DNA from 3 places in the Kluyvera sp. NPDC087067 genome. Region 3 is predicted to be linked to each of the others. Evidence: predicted binding sites of a transcription regulator. Region 3 holds the regulator's gene; each other region holds the start of a gene.
What was found. The regulator PurR, encoded in region 3, represses purine synthesis genes. The targets are predictions, from matches to a motif close to CANGCAAACGTTTGCNTG.
Positions count from the first base shown of each region.

Region 1: cvpA (colicin V production protein) is a predicted target of PurR. The motif match lies at 1,468-1,485, and genes of this name have one in related genera.
Region 2: pyrC (dihydroorotase) is a predicted target of PurR. The motif match lies at 1,983-2,000, and genes of this name have one in related genera.

Region 1 is NZ_JBIUZS010000003.1:10,234-13,513, reverse strand. Features, by position in the region: gene purF (amidophosphoribosyltransferase) at 1-891, opposite strand, end outside; gene cvpA (colicin V production protein) at 925-1,413, opposite strand; gene dedD (cell division protein DedD) at 1,884-2,567, opposite strand; gene folC (bifunctional tetrahydrofolate synthase/dihydrofolate synthase) at 2,557-3,280, opposite strand, start outside.
Region 2 is NZ_JBIUZS010000001.1:359,327-362,606, forward strand. Features, by position in the region: gene bssS (biofilm formation regulator BssS) at 18-272, opposite strand; gene dinI (DNA damage-inducible protein I) at 557-802, opposite strand; gene pyrC (dihydroorotase) at 874-1,920, opposite strand; gene ACIPDS_RS01610 (lipoprotein) at 2,051-2,611, opposite strand; gene tatA (Sec-independent protein translocase subunit TatA) at 2,793-3,014, opposite strand.
Region 3 is NZ_JBIUZS010000001.1:696,190-699,469, reverse strand. Features, by position in the region: gene ACIPDS_RS03385 (MFS transporter) at 1-170, opposite strand, end outside; gene ACIPDS_RS03380 (YnhF family membrane protein) at 331-420, opposite strand; gene purR (HTH-type transcriptional repressor PurR) at 715-1,740, shown strand; gene punR (DNA-binding transcriptional activator PunR) at 1,758-2,669, opposite strand; gene punC (purine nucleoside transporter PunC) at 2,781-3,280, shown strand, end outside.

The DNA.
Region 1 (3,280 bases), on a different contig from region 3:
GTCGATATCCAGATCGTCCCACTCACGCGCAATTTTCTCGCCAAGCTTCGTCCCCATATTCACGCGGGCGCTATAGACGGAAATTTTGTCGATAAAGGAGTCCGGGCGCGCAAAGTAGACGTATTCGAACAGGCAAGGGTTACTGACCGGGTTATCCGCACACTGACGGGTAAACAACTGCCCTTTCTCAGTAATGTAGATGGCTTCACCCGGCGCTACGTCACGCAGGAATTCAAAGCCCAGCGTATCCAGCGCCACGCTTTCGGAGGCCACCATATATTCGGTGCGACCATCGCCAATATCACGCTTGCCAAGCACCAGCGGGCGAATACCGTTTGGATCGCGGAAAGCCACCATACCGTGACCGATAATCATCGCCACGCAGGCATAGGCACCACGGATCTGACGATTCGTCGCGGCAATGGCGGCGAAAATGTTATCGGCTTCCAGCGGATAATGGCGGAAGTTATCCAGCTCACTGGCGAAAATATTGAGCAGGATTTCAGAATCGGAAGTGGTGTTGATGTGACGGCGTTTTTCTTCAAACAGCTTTTGACGTAACTCATGCGCATTGGTCAGATTGCCGTTGTGCGCAAGCGTAATACCATACGGAGAGTTGACGTAAAAAGGCTGGGCTTCGGAAGCACTGGAGCTGCCCGCCGTTGGATAACGCACATGGCCAATACCCATATTGCCCTGCATACGTTGCATGTGGCGAGCTTCAAAGACATCGCTGACCAGGCCGTTCGCCTTACGCAACCGGAAGCAGTTGTTGGCATCAATGGTGATGATGCCAGCGGCATCCTGACCACGGTGCTGAAGCACCGTTAGCGCATCATAAATCGACTGGTTAACCGGCATGACACCGGCGATACCGACAATACCGCACATACGTCTTTTCCTCGTTCAGCAACGACCCAAGGCCTATACCTTGGGCAAGAAACTTGACGAGCTTTGCAGGTAGTCAAAAAACCATCTGATGACGGGTGAGAAATAAGGAATAAACTGCGAGTGTTGCCAGTCATCGCTTTTCGCCATTCCGGTAAAGGTGTCGAGGAAGAACAAGATAGCGGCGATAATCAGCACCCCACGTAAAGCGCCAAAGCAGATCCCCAATACCCTGTCTGTACCCGACAGACCGGTTTTTTCCACCAGCTGGCCTATCACGTAGTTCACGCTAGCACCAACGATGAGCGTCACGATAAACAGCGCCGCAATAGCAATCCCATTTCGAACACGTTCATCTTCAAAGCCCGTAAACCAGACAGACAGTTCCGTGTAGTAATGGCTGGCAACATAGAAGGCACAGCCCCAGGTTACCAACGATAACGCTTCACGAACGAAGCCGCGGATAAGGCTCACTAAGCAAGAAAAACCCAGTACCGCGATAATGGCATAATCAATCCAGACCATAAATGTCCCACGATTTTACGCCCTGTCATCCAGTTCGGGCGCATTCTAACAGAAAAAGAAAACGTTTGCGTAGGGATTTCCTTCCCGAGCATAAATAAAAAATGGCGCTGAAAAAATATTCAACGCCATCGTTTTTGGGCCGTTTTCAGCGTTGTGCAGGCCCCCTCACCCTAGCCCTCTCCCCACAGGGGAGAGGGAACCGTTGAGAGCCGTCGATAAGTTCGGTATCGGCTTTCTGCCTCGCCCCATTTAGGGAGAGCACCGCCGAGAGCCGGTATTAAGTCCGGCACCGGCTTTCCCTCCCCCCTCTATGGAGAGCGACCGCCGAGAGCCGGTGTTAAGTCCGGCACCGACTTTCTCCCTCGCCCCTTTAGGGAGAGCGACCGCTGAGAGCCGTTGTTAATCCCGGCACCGACTTTCTCCCTCGCCCCTCTGGGGAGAGGGCCGGGGTGAGGGGAAATACCGACACCTTAGTTCGGCGTGTATCCCATCACGACGCCACTCAGCCCCGACAGCTGTTTCAACTCACCCAGTGAGCCTTTGAGCTTATCTTTCGAGGCATCGGGCCCCACCAGAATTCGGGTGATTTTACCCTGAACCGGCGTTGAAGGCGACGTGTAAGCACGATATCCCGCACCTCGCAGGCTGGCGACGATTTCATTCACCTTATCCGCATTTTTCAATGCGCCGAGCTGAACCACATACGCTTTACCAACCGGTGCCGCTTTTTCTTCCGCCGCAGCTTTCGGCGGCGGCGTAGTCGCCGCGACCTGCTCGGTCGCTGGCTGTGGTTTTGGCTGCGGCTTCGGTTTTTCTACCGGCTTAGGCTTCGGCAATTCAGCCGCAGGCGGGATCTGTTCAAGATCACCATTGCCATTCACCGACAGGCGGCTGGAGTCCAGCGACGGCGCGGCGGCATCCCCCGCCCTCACCTCTTCAGCAGCGCCTTCAGGCGGCTGAGCGGGTAAGGCCTGAGTTGCCGTTGGCAGCATATCAGGTTCATCGCGATCGCCCGGTTTTGGCACCAGTGGGATCGCGGCAAATTCATCCTGATAATGTTTTTTTTGCCCGTCGAGCAGCCCGGGCAGCACGATAACGCCCAACGCCACCAATACTATCGTCCCGACCAGACGGTTTTGAAACTTACTTGCCACCGGCTCTCCCCGCGTCTAACTCTTCCATCACATGCGCTACCGTGTGGAATGACCCACACACCAGCACCGTATCTTCGGGCGCTGCATCAGCCATGGCGGCATGCCATGCCTGCGCGACGCTGATATAAACGGTCCCCGCGCGCAAATGTTCGCGCAATTGCTCGGCCGTCGCTCCGCGCGGCCCTTCAAGAGGCGCGCAATACCAGCGGTCTACCACCTCATCCAGGCATGTCAGCGTACCGGCAATATCCTTATCATGCAGCATACCAATAACTGCCAGTACTCGCCCAGTTTTCGGCAACGATTTGAGACGCCCGGCAAGGTAGGCGGCGGCATGCGGGTTATGCGCGACGTCAAGGATCACGCGCGGCGCAAGCTGGATGGTCTGGAAGCGGCCCGGCAGAAGCGCGTTAGCGATCCCCTCCCGGATAGCCTCTTCGCTTACCGCAAGCTGACTTGCTCGCAGCGCCGCCAGCGCGGTTGCCGCATTGGGCTGCGGCACCTGCGGTAGCGGAAGCCCGCTCAGCTCGCCTTCGGCATCGCTAAACGTCCAGCTGTCAGCCTCGACCGTGTAGCGCCAGTCGACATCACGCTGACGCAGCACCGCGCCTTTCTCGCGCGCGACATCGGCGATGGTATGCGGCATATCAGGTTCACCCACAATCGCCGGGCGGCCACCGCGGAACACGCCCGCTTTCTCGCGGCCAATGCTT
Region 2 (3,280 bases), 340 kb from region 3:
AGAAGAAAGTATCGGTATTAATGCCGACGATACTCGTTAGCCTGATAATCACCAGATTCAATTTTGGCAATTCCAGCTTCCAGAATAGAAATAAATTGACGTGCGACATCTGTCGTTAACCACAGCGTCTGGCCAACTTCTGCTTCTTTATTGCTCGATTCATTGGGGTCTTGGTAGTGCAGGCGCAACATCATGGCATCGTAGCTGTCTACGGTGCTGATGTCCCATCCGACGAGGGGATGGGTCTGGATGACTTCATTATTCTTTTCCATCATAACCCCTTATTTATGCGTTAAAAGGCAACAACAACTCTCGAGGTTTAATGCGTTTTTTAGTGAAGCTTTATCAGTATACAACAATTTAAGCAATACTCGAAAATTGAGGTCAAAAGCAACATAAATTCCTGAGTAGCGTGTTGTTTGCGCAATAAACAAGCATTTGTGCATTGTTTTTGCGGCTGATTTAAATAATGGGGATGGAATGTGGAAATAACAACCAGATAAAGATGAAAAAAAAGCCGGGGCGACCCGGCAAAAACACAATGTTGTCACAAGGGTTAATCAGTGATGAACCAGTCGTCCGCGCTCTCCCAGGTTTCCTGGAGAATTTCGGTGATACGGTCTTTATCTTCTTTAATACCGCCGATAACGGAGAGATTATTGTTCGCGGCGTAGCGTACGCTCACGCTACCTCCACGGTCAGGAAATTGATCGTTGATACGGCGGGAAAGTTCATCTGCCAGCGCGTCTAAGGCGCCGGCGGGTAGCGCGGTGGTTTTTGCTACGGTGACTTCAATACGCATAATTGCCCCCTGTGTAATATACTGTATATTTATACAGTCACTCTCATGAGTTTACAACAGGGGACGCGAATTTATTTTTTTACCGTCCAGCGCAGGGATTCACCGGCAAGGAATGGCACCAGCGTGTCGTCGGTAAGGGCGATACTTTCAGGCACGGTGCTTTCTTCACGTACCAGTTCGACAAAATCTTCATTCACCGGCAAGCCGTAGAAACGCGGGCCGTTCAGGGAACAGAAGGCTTCGAAGTGTTCAAGCGCATTCATCTCTTCGAACACGCTAGCGTAGCTGCCAAGAGCGGTCGGGGCATTGAAGCAGCCCGCACAGCCGCAGCTTGCCTCTTTGCGATGGCGAGCATGAGGCGCTGAGTCGGTGCCGAGGAAGGCGCGGGTGAAACCGCTGGCAACCAGCTCACGCAGCGCCTGCTGGTGCACGTTACGTTTAAGGATCGGCAAGCAGTAAAGGTGAGGGCGCACGCCGCCAACCAGCATATGGTTGCGGTTAAACATCAGATGTTGCGGCGTAATCGTGGCGGCGATAAGTTCATTGCCGTCGCGAACATATTCCGCTGCATCTTTGGTGGTAATGTGCTCGAACACGACTTTCAGTTCTGGCAGACGCTGACGCAGCGGCTCCATGACGGTATCGATAAAGCGCGCTTCGCGGTCGAAGATGTCGATATCAGCGTGGGTCACTTCCCCGTGAACCAGCAGCGGCATCCCCAGTTTTTGCATACGCTCAAGCACCGGCATAATCGCGTCGGTGCTGGTTACGCCGTGGCTGGAATTGGTGGTGGCGTTGGCAGGGTAAAGCTTGGCGGCGGTGAATACGCCCTCATTAAAGCCACGCTCAAGTTCGTTGGGATCCAGCGTGTCGGTTAAATAGCAGGTCATCAGCGGCGTGAAGTTATGTCCGGCCGGAACCGCGTCCAGAATACGCTGGCGATACGCTATTGCCGCTTCCACGGTGGTAATCGGCGGCACCAGGTTTGGCATGATAATCGCGCGGCCATACAGTTCACTGGTATACGGAACAACCGTGTTCAGCATCTCGCCATCGCGAAGGTGGATATGCCAGTCATCAGGGCGGCGAATTTTAAGAACTTGAGGTAATGCGGTCATGGAAGGCTCCGGCTGGTGAGAGATCAGTCATAATGGCTGCTTTTTGCCGGGCACTAAGGATAAGCGTAAACGTTTTCCTTTGCATCCTTTTTAAATAAAAAACTGCCCGGTATTACCGGGCAGCGGGGAGTCAGTTAGTAAACGGGATAATAATTTCACCCGGTTTAACTTCAATGCCTTTAGCGTATTTCTTCGCCAGCGCTTCGCCCTGGCTGGCATCTTCTTTCAACACGTAGGCTGGCTGCTTGTTGAAGTAAGTGCGCAGCGATTGATTCAGATAAGGAATGAGTGTCTGTACCACCGACTGCATTTTCTCTGGGGCGACTTTGGCATCGACCACTTCCATTTCCTGAAGATAAATCGCGCCTTCTTGCTGATTAAATACCGGCAGGGCTTTCAGGGTCAGAGCAATATTCGCTTTCTGACTGCCGAACAGAGAGTTCAGATCCAGTTTCGCGTCGCCGCTGAGCGTGATTTTGTTTGGCTCGGTTCGGCCAATCGCGCTGGTGAGATTGTTTAACACAATATGGGCGTCGGCAACGCCTGGTACCCCAATATCTTTGGAGAAATTATTGCGCTTTTGCAGCGCCTGATTGATCTCCTGTTCGCTCACGGAGTATTGCGTAAGCTGATTACAGCCGACAACCAGACCGCTTATGATCAGGGCGGCAATGACTAACAATTTTTTCATGGGGTTCCTCAGCGTGAAGCATCGTGTTCATCCTGACAGACAGCAGCATACGATGCCAGTAAGTTTCCGACAGCGGAAAATACTGAAAGTGCCGCTGGAGGGTGAAATCAATGGCCCGTTACCGGCATATTCTTCTGACCTGCGTAAATTCTGATGCTAATGACACAGCGGGTAATCATGCTTAACGGTTGGCGGTGCTATCGGCTTTGGTGGCCTCATCCGTCGTGCTTTGCGAATTCAAAAAGTCGGCATCATCACCTTTGTTATCGTCATTCATCGCTTTTTTAAAGCCTTTCAATGCCGCACCGACATCGGAGCCAAGCGTGGCGAGCTTTTTGGTGCCGAACAATAAAATAACCAGTACGACAATCACCAGCAGTTTAGTAATGCTAATTTCACCCATGATGAACCTTTCAAGAGATAAGGGGATCGCGACGCGTTGCCAAAGACCCACGTTGCGAGATTTTTGAGGGCAGATTTTCGCAAAGGCGGGAGAATTTTATTTGTCCGAAAATGGCATTAAACGCCCAATATAGTTTAAGAAATCATCATTCTGAATTCTCTCAACTTCTTGCGGCTGGGCATTAATGATAAACATCTTCATTTTGCCGGGCCGTCTCACCTTTTGACGTATTGCCAGCAGCCCCTTTTTTTTATCACAATGCAGAA
Region 3 (3,280 bases):
GCGCCTACCATCACACCAACGGCATAGGCGCTTATCAACATACCGGCGGCAGGAATGGAAACATCAACCCCTTTCGCGATAACCGGCAAAAGTCCCATCGGCGAGAATTCGGTGGTGCCGATACCAAAAGCCCCAATGGCTAACGCCAATAAAGGAAAATTCATTTTCATACAAAAGCTCCGCTAAGCCATACGCAGTACGCGGCATGACAACATGGGGCAAAAGCATGACAGCAATCACAGAAAAACAGAAGTGTACAAAACAGCAAAAGATTATTGCTATTTGGATAACAATAAAACGAGAGGGAGCGAATGCTCCCTCACAGGGGGATTAATGCAATATCGCGGTAAACGCCGCCGCGACGATCAGCGCGAGCGCAACGAAGGTAGTACCGAGTGACAACTTAAGGTCGGTGCTCATCAATTTTTCTCCTTTTGATTACCACAGTAAAACTGCGTTTAATCATTTTTGCACACTTAATCGCAAAAATCTTCACAGATTTAGCAGGATGATGGTTTTTGTTCTTCCACTTTGCGTCAGGATAAGTCAAAATTCGACGCTTATTTATAAGCGAACCGGCCATTGACCCCCTCCTGTCGTCCTGTATCGTTTTCCCGGCGAAATGCAATCTGCAAGATTGTACCAGGGTGTGTGAAGGCAAACGTTTTCCTTTCGGTATTTTCAGGGGCAGGCCAGGGTCTGGAGTGAGATGGAATGGCAACAATTAAAGATGTAGCGAAGCGCGCAAACGTTTCCACTACAACCGTATCACATGTTATTAACAAAACCCGTTTTGTCGCTGAAGACACGCGTGAAGCGGTATGGGCAGCGATTAAAGAGCTGCACTACTCGCCAAGCGCCGTCGCGCGCAGCCTCAAGGTTAACCACACCAAATCGATTGGTTTGCTGGCAACCAGTAGCGAGGCGGCTTACTTTGCTGAAATCATCGAAGCCGTTGAGAAGAACTGCTTTGAGAAAGGCTATACCCTGATCCTTGGCAATGCGTGGAACAATCTGGAAAAGCAGCGCGCGTATTTGTCAATGATGGCGCAAAAGCGCGTAGATGGCCTGCTGGTGATGTGTTCTGAGTACCCGGAATCGCTGCTGTCGATGCTCGAAGAGTATCGCAACATCCCGATGGTGGTTATGGATTGGGGTGAAGCCAAAGCCGACTTTACTGACTCAGTCATTGATAACGCCTTTGAAGGCGGGTATATGGCGGGTCGTTACCTGGTGGAACGTGGGCATCGTGATATCGGCGTTATCCCAGGGCCGCTGGAGCGTAACACCGGCGCGGGCCGCCTGGCAGGCTTTATGAAAGCGATGGAAGAGACGATGATTAACGTCCCGGCCAACTGGATTGTGCAAGGCGATTTTGAGCCAGAATCAGGCTATCGCGCAATGCAGCAAATCCTGTCCCAGCACCCTCGCCCCACCGCAATCTTCTGCGGCGGTGATGTGATGGCAATGGGCGCGCTGTGTGCAGCCGATGAAATGGGGCTTCGTGTTCCTCAGGACATCTCGCTTATCGGCTACGATAACGTGCGCAACTCTCGCTTCTTTACGCCTGCGCTGACGACGATTCACCAGCCAAAAGACTCGCTGGGCGAAACGGCCTTCAATATGCTGATGGATCGTATCGTCAGTAAGCGTGAGGAGTCGCAGTCAATTGAGGTCCATCCACGCCTCATCGAGCGCCGCTCCGTGGCTGACGGCCCGTTCCGCGACTATCGCCGTTAAGTCCCTATGCGGACGCCCTATTCCGGCGTCCGCAGCCATTCATCGTTTAACGTCTCACTGTCCCCTAAATACTCTAATAGCCAGCTTAGCGCCGGCGAGGCTTCGCTTTGCTGCCAGGTCAGGCAACAGGCGGCATCCGGGAACGGATTTTCTAAGGTTAAGGCGACCCACTCACCGCTATCAAGCCACGGCTGCGCCCGATGTCCGGGGATCATTGCCGCGCATAGCCCTGCGGAAATGCACGTTTCCGAAGATGCCCAATCGGGGACAACCACTCTTTTCTGGTTATCGAGAAGCCAGGTGGTGCGCTTAGGCAATGAACGAGACGTATCCTCAAGCACCAGTGAGGGCCAGTTGCGCAACACATCATCGCTGAGCGGCCCGTCCATTTGGGCGAGCGGATGGGCATGGGAAACCACACAATGCCAGTTAAGCATCCCCATATCACGAAAAGCAAAACGTCCGCCAATCGGGATAGCCTGGGTGGCACCAATCGCTAATTCCACGCGACCATCCGCCAGCGCGTCCCACACGCCGTTAAATACCTCCTGAAAAACGATAAGCTCGACATCGTTAAAATGACGATAGAAATCTACAATCATCTGTCGCGTTCGCGCCGGTTTAACGATGTTGTCTACCGCAATAGCCAGTTGCCCCCGCCAGCCGTTGGCAATCTGCTGACACTGTTGACGGGTGATCTGCATTTTTTTGATAACAGACCGTCCCTCTTTCAAAAACCAAACGCCCGCAGGCGTAAGTTCCACATCCCGATGGCGCCGTTCAAACAGCGGCACCGCCAGCCATTCTTCTAACTGGCGGACGGTATAGCTCACAGCAGAAGGCACGCGATGAAGCTCCTGCGCCGCCGCGCTAAAGCTACCGTTACGCGCCACGGCATCAACCACTTCCAAAGAATATTCAGACCACATTTTCTGCCTGCAAAAATTTTGAATCCATGACTCAAATATTAGCGTTTCACAACCACCAATGCACTCTCTACACTCTGCGGCATTGTTTATTGATGATAGAAAGGTCGTATTATGCAACCGGGGAAAGGATTTTTAGTCTGGCTAGCAGGGCTGAGCGTGCTGGGTTTTCTGGCAACAGATATGTATTTGCCGGCCTTTGCGGCCATTCAGGAAGACCTGCAAACGCCGGCCTCCGCCGTGAGCGCCAGCCTCAGTCTGTTCCTTGCAGGCTTTGCGGTTGCCCAGCTGTTATGGGGGCCGCTGTCTGACCGTTATGGGCGTAAGCCTATTTTGCTGACCGGTTTAACTATTTTTGCCGTGGGTTGCCTGGGGATGCTGTGGGTGCGCGACGGGACGACTCTGCTGGTGCTGCGATTCGTGCAGGCGGTCGGCGTCTGCGCGGCTGCCGTGACCTGGCAGGCAATGGTCACCGACTATTATCCCGCACAGCGCACAAACCGTATCTTCGCCACCATAATGCCGCTGGTTGGCCTGTCTCCTGCCCTCGCCCCGCTTCTGGGGAGCTGGCTACTGGTCCATTTCGACTGGCAGGCTATTTTCGCGGCATTATT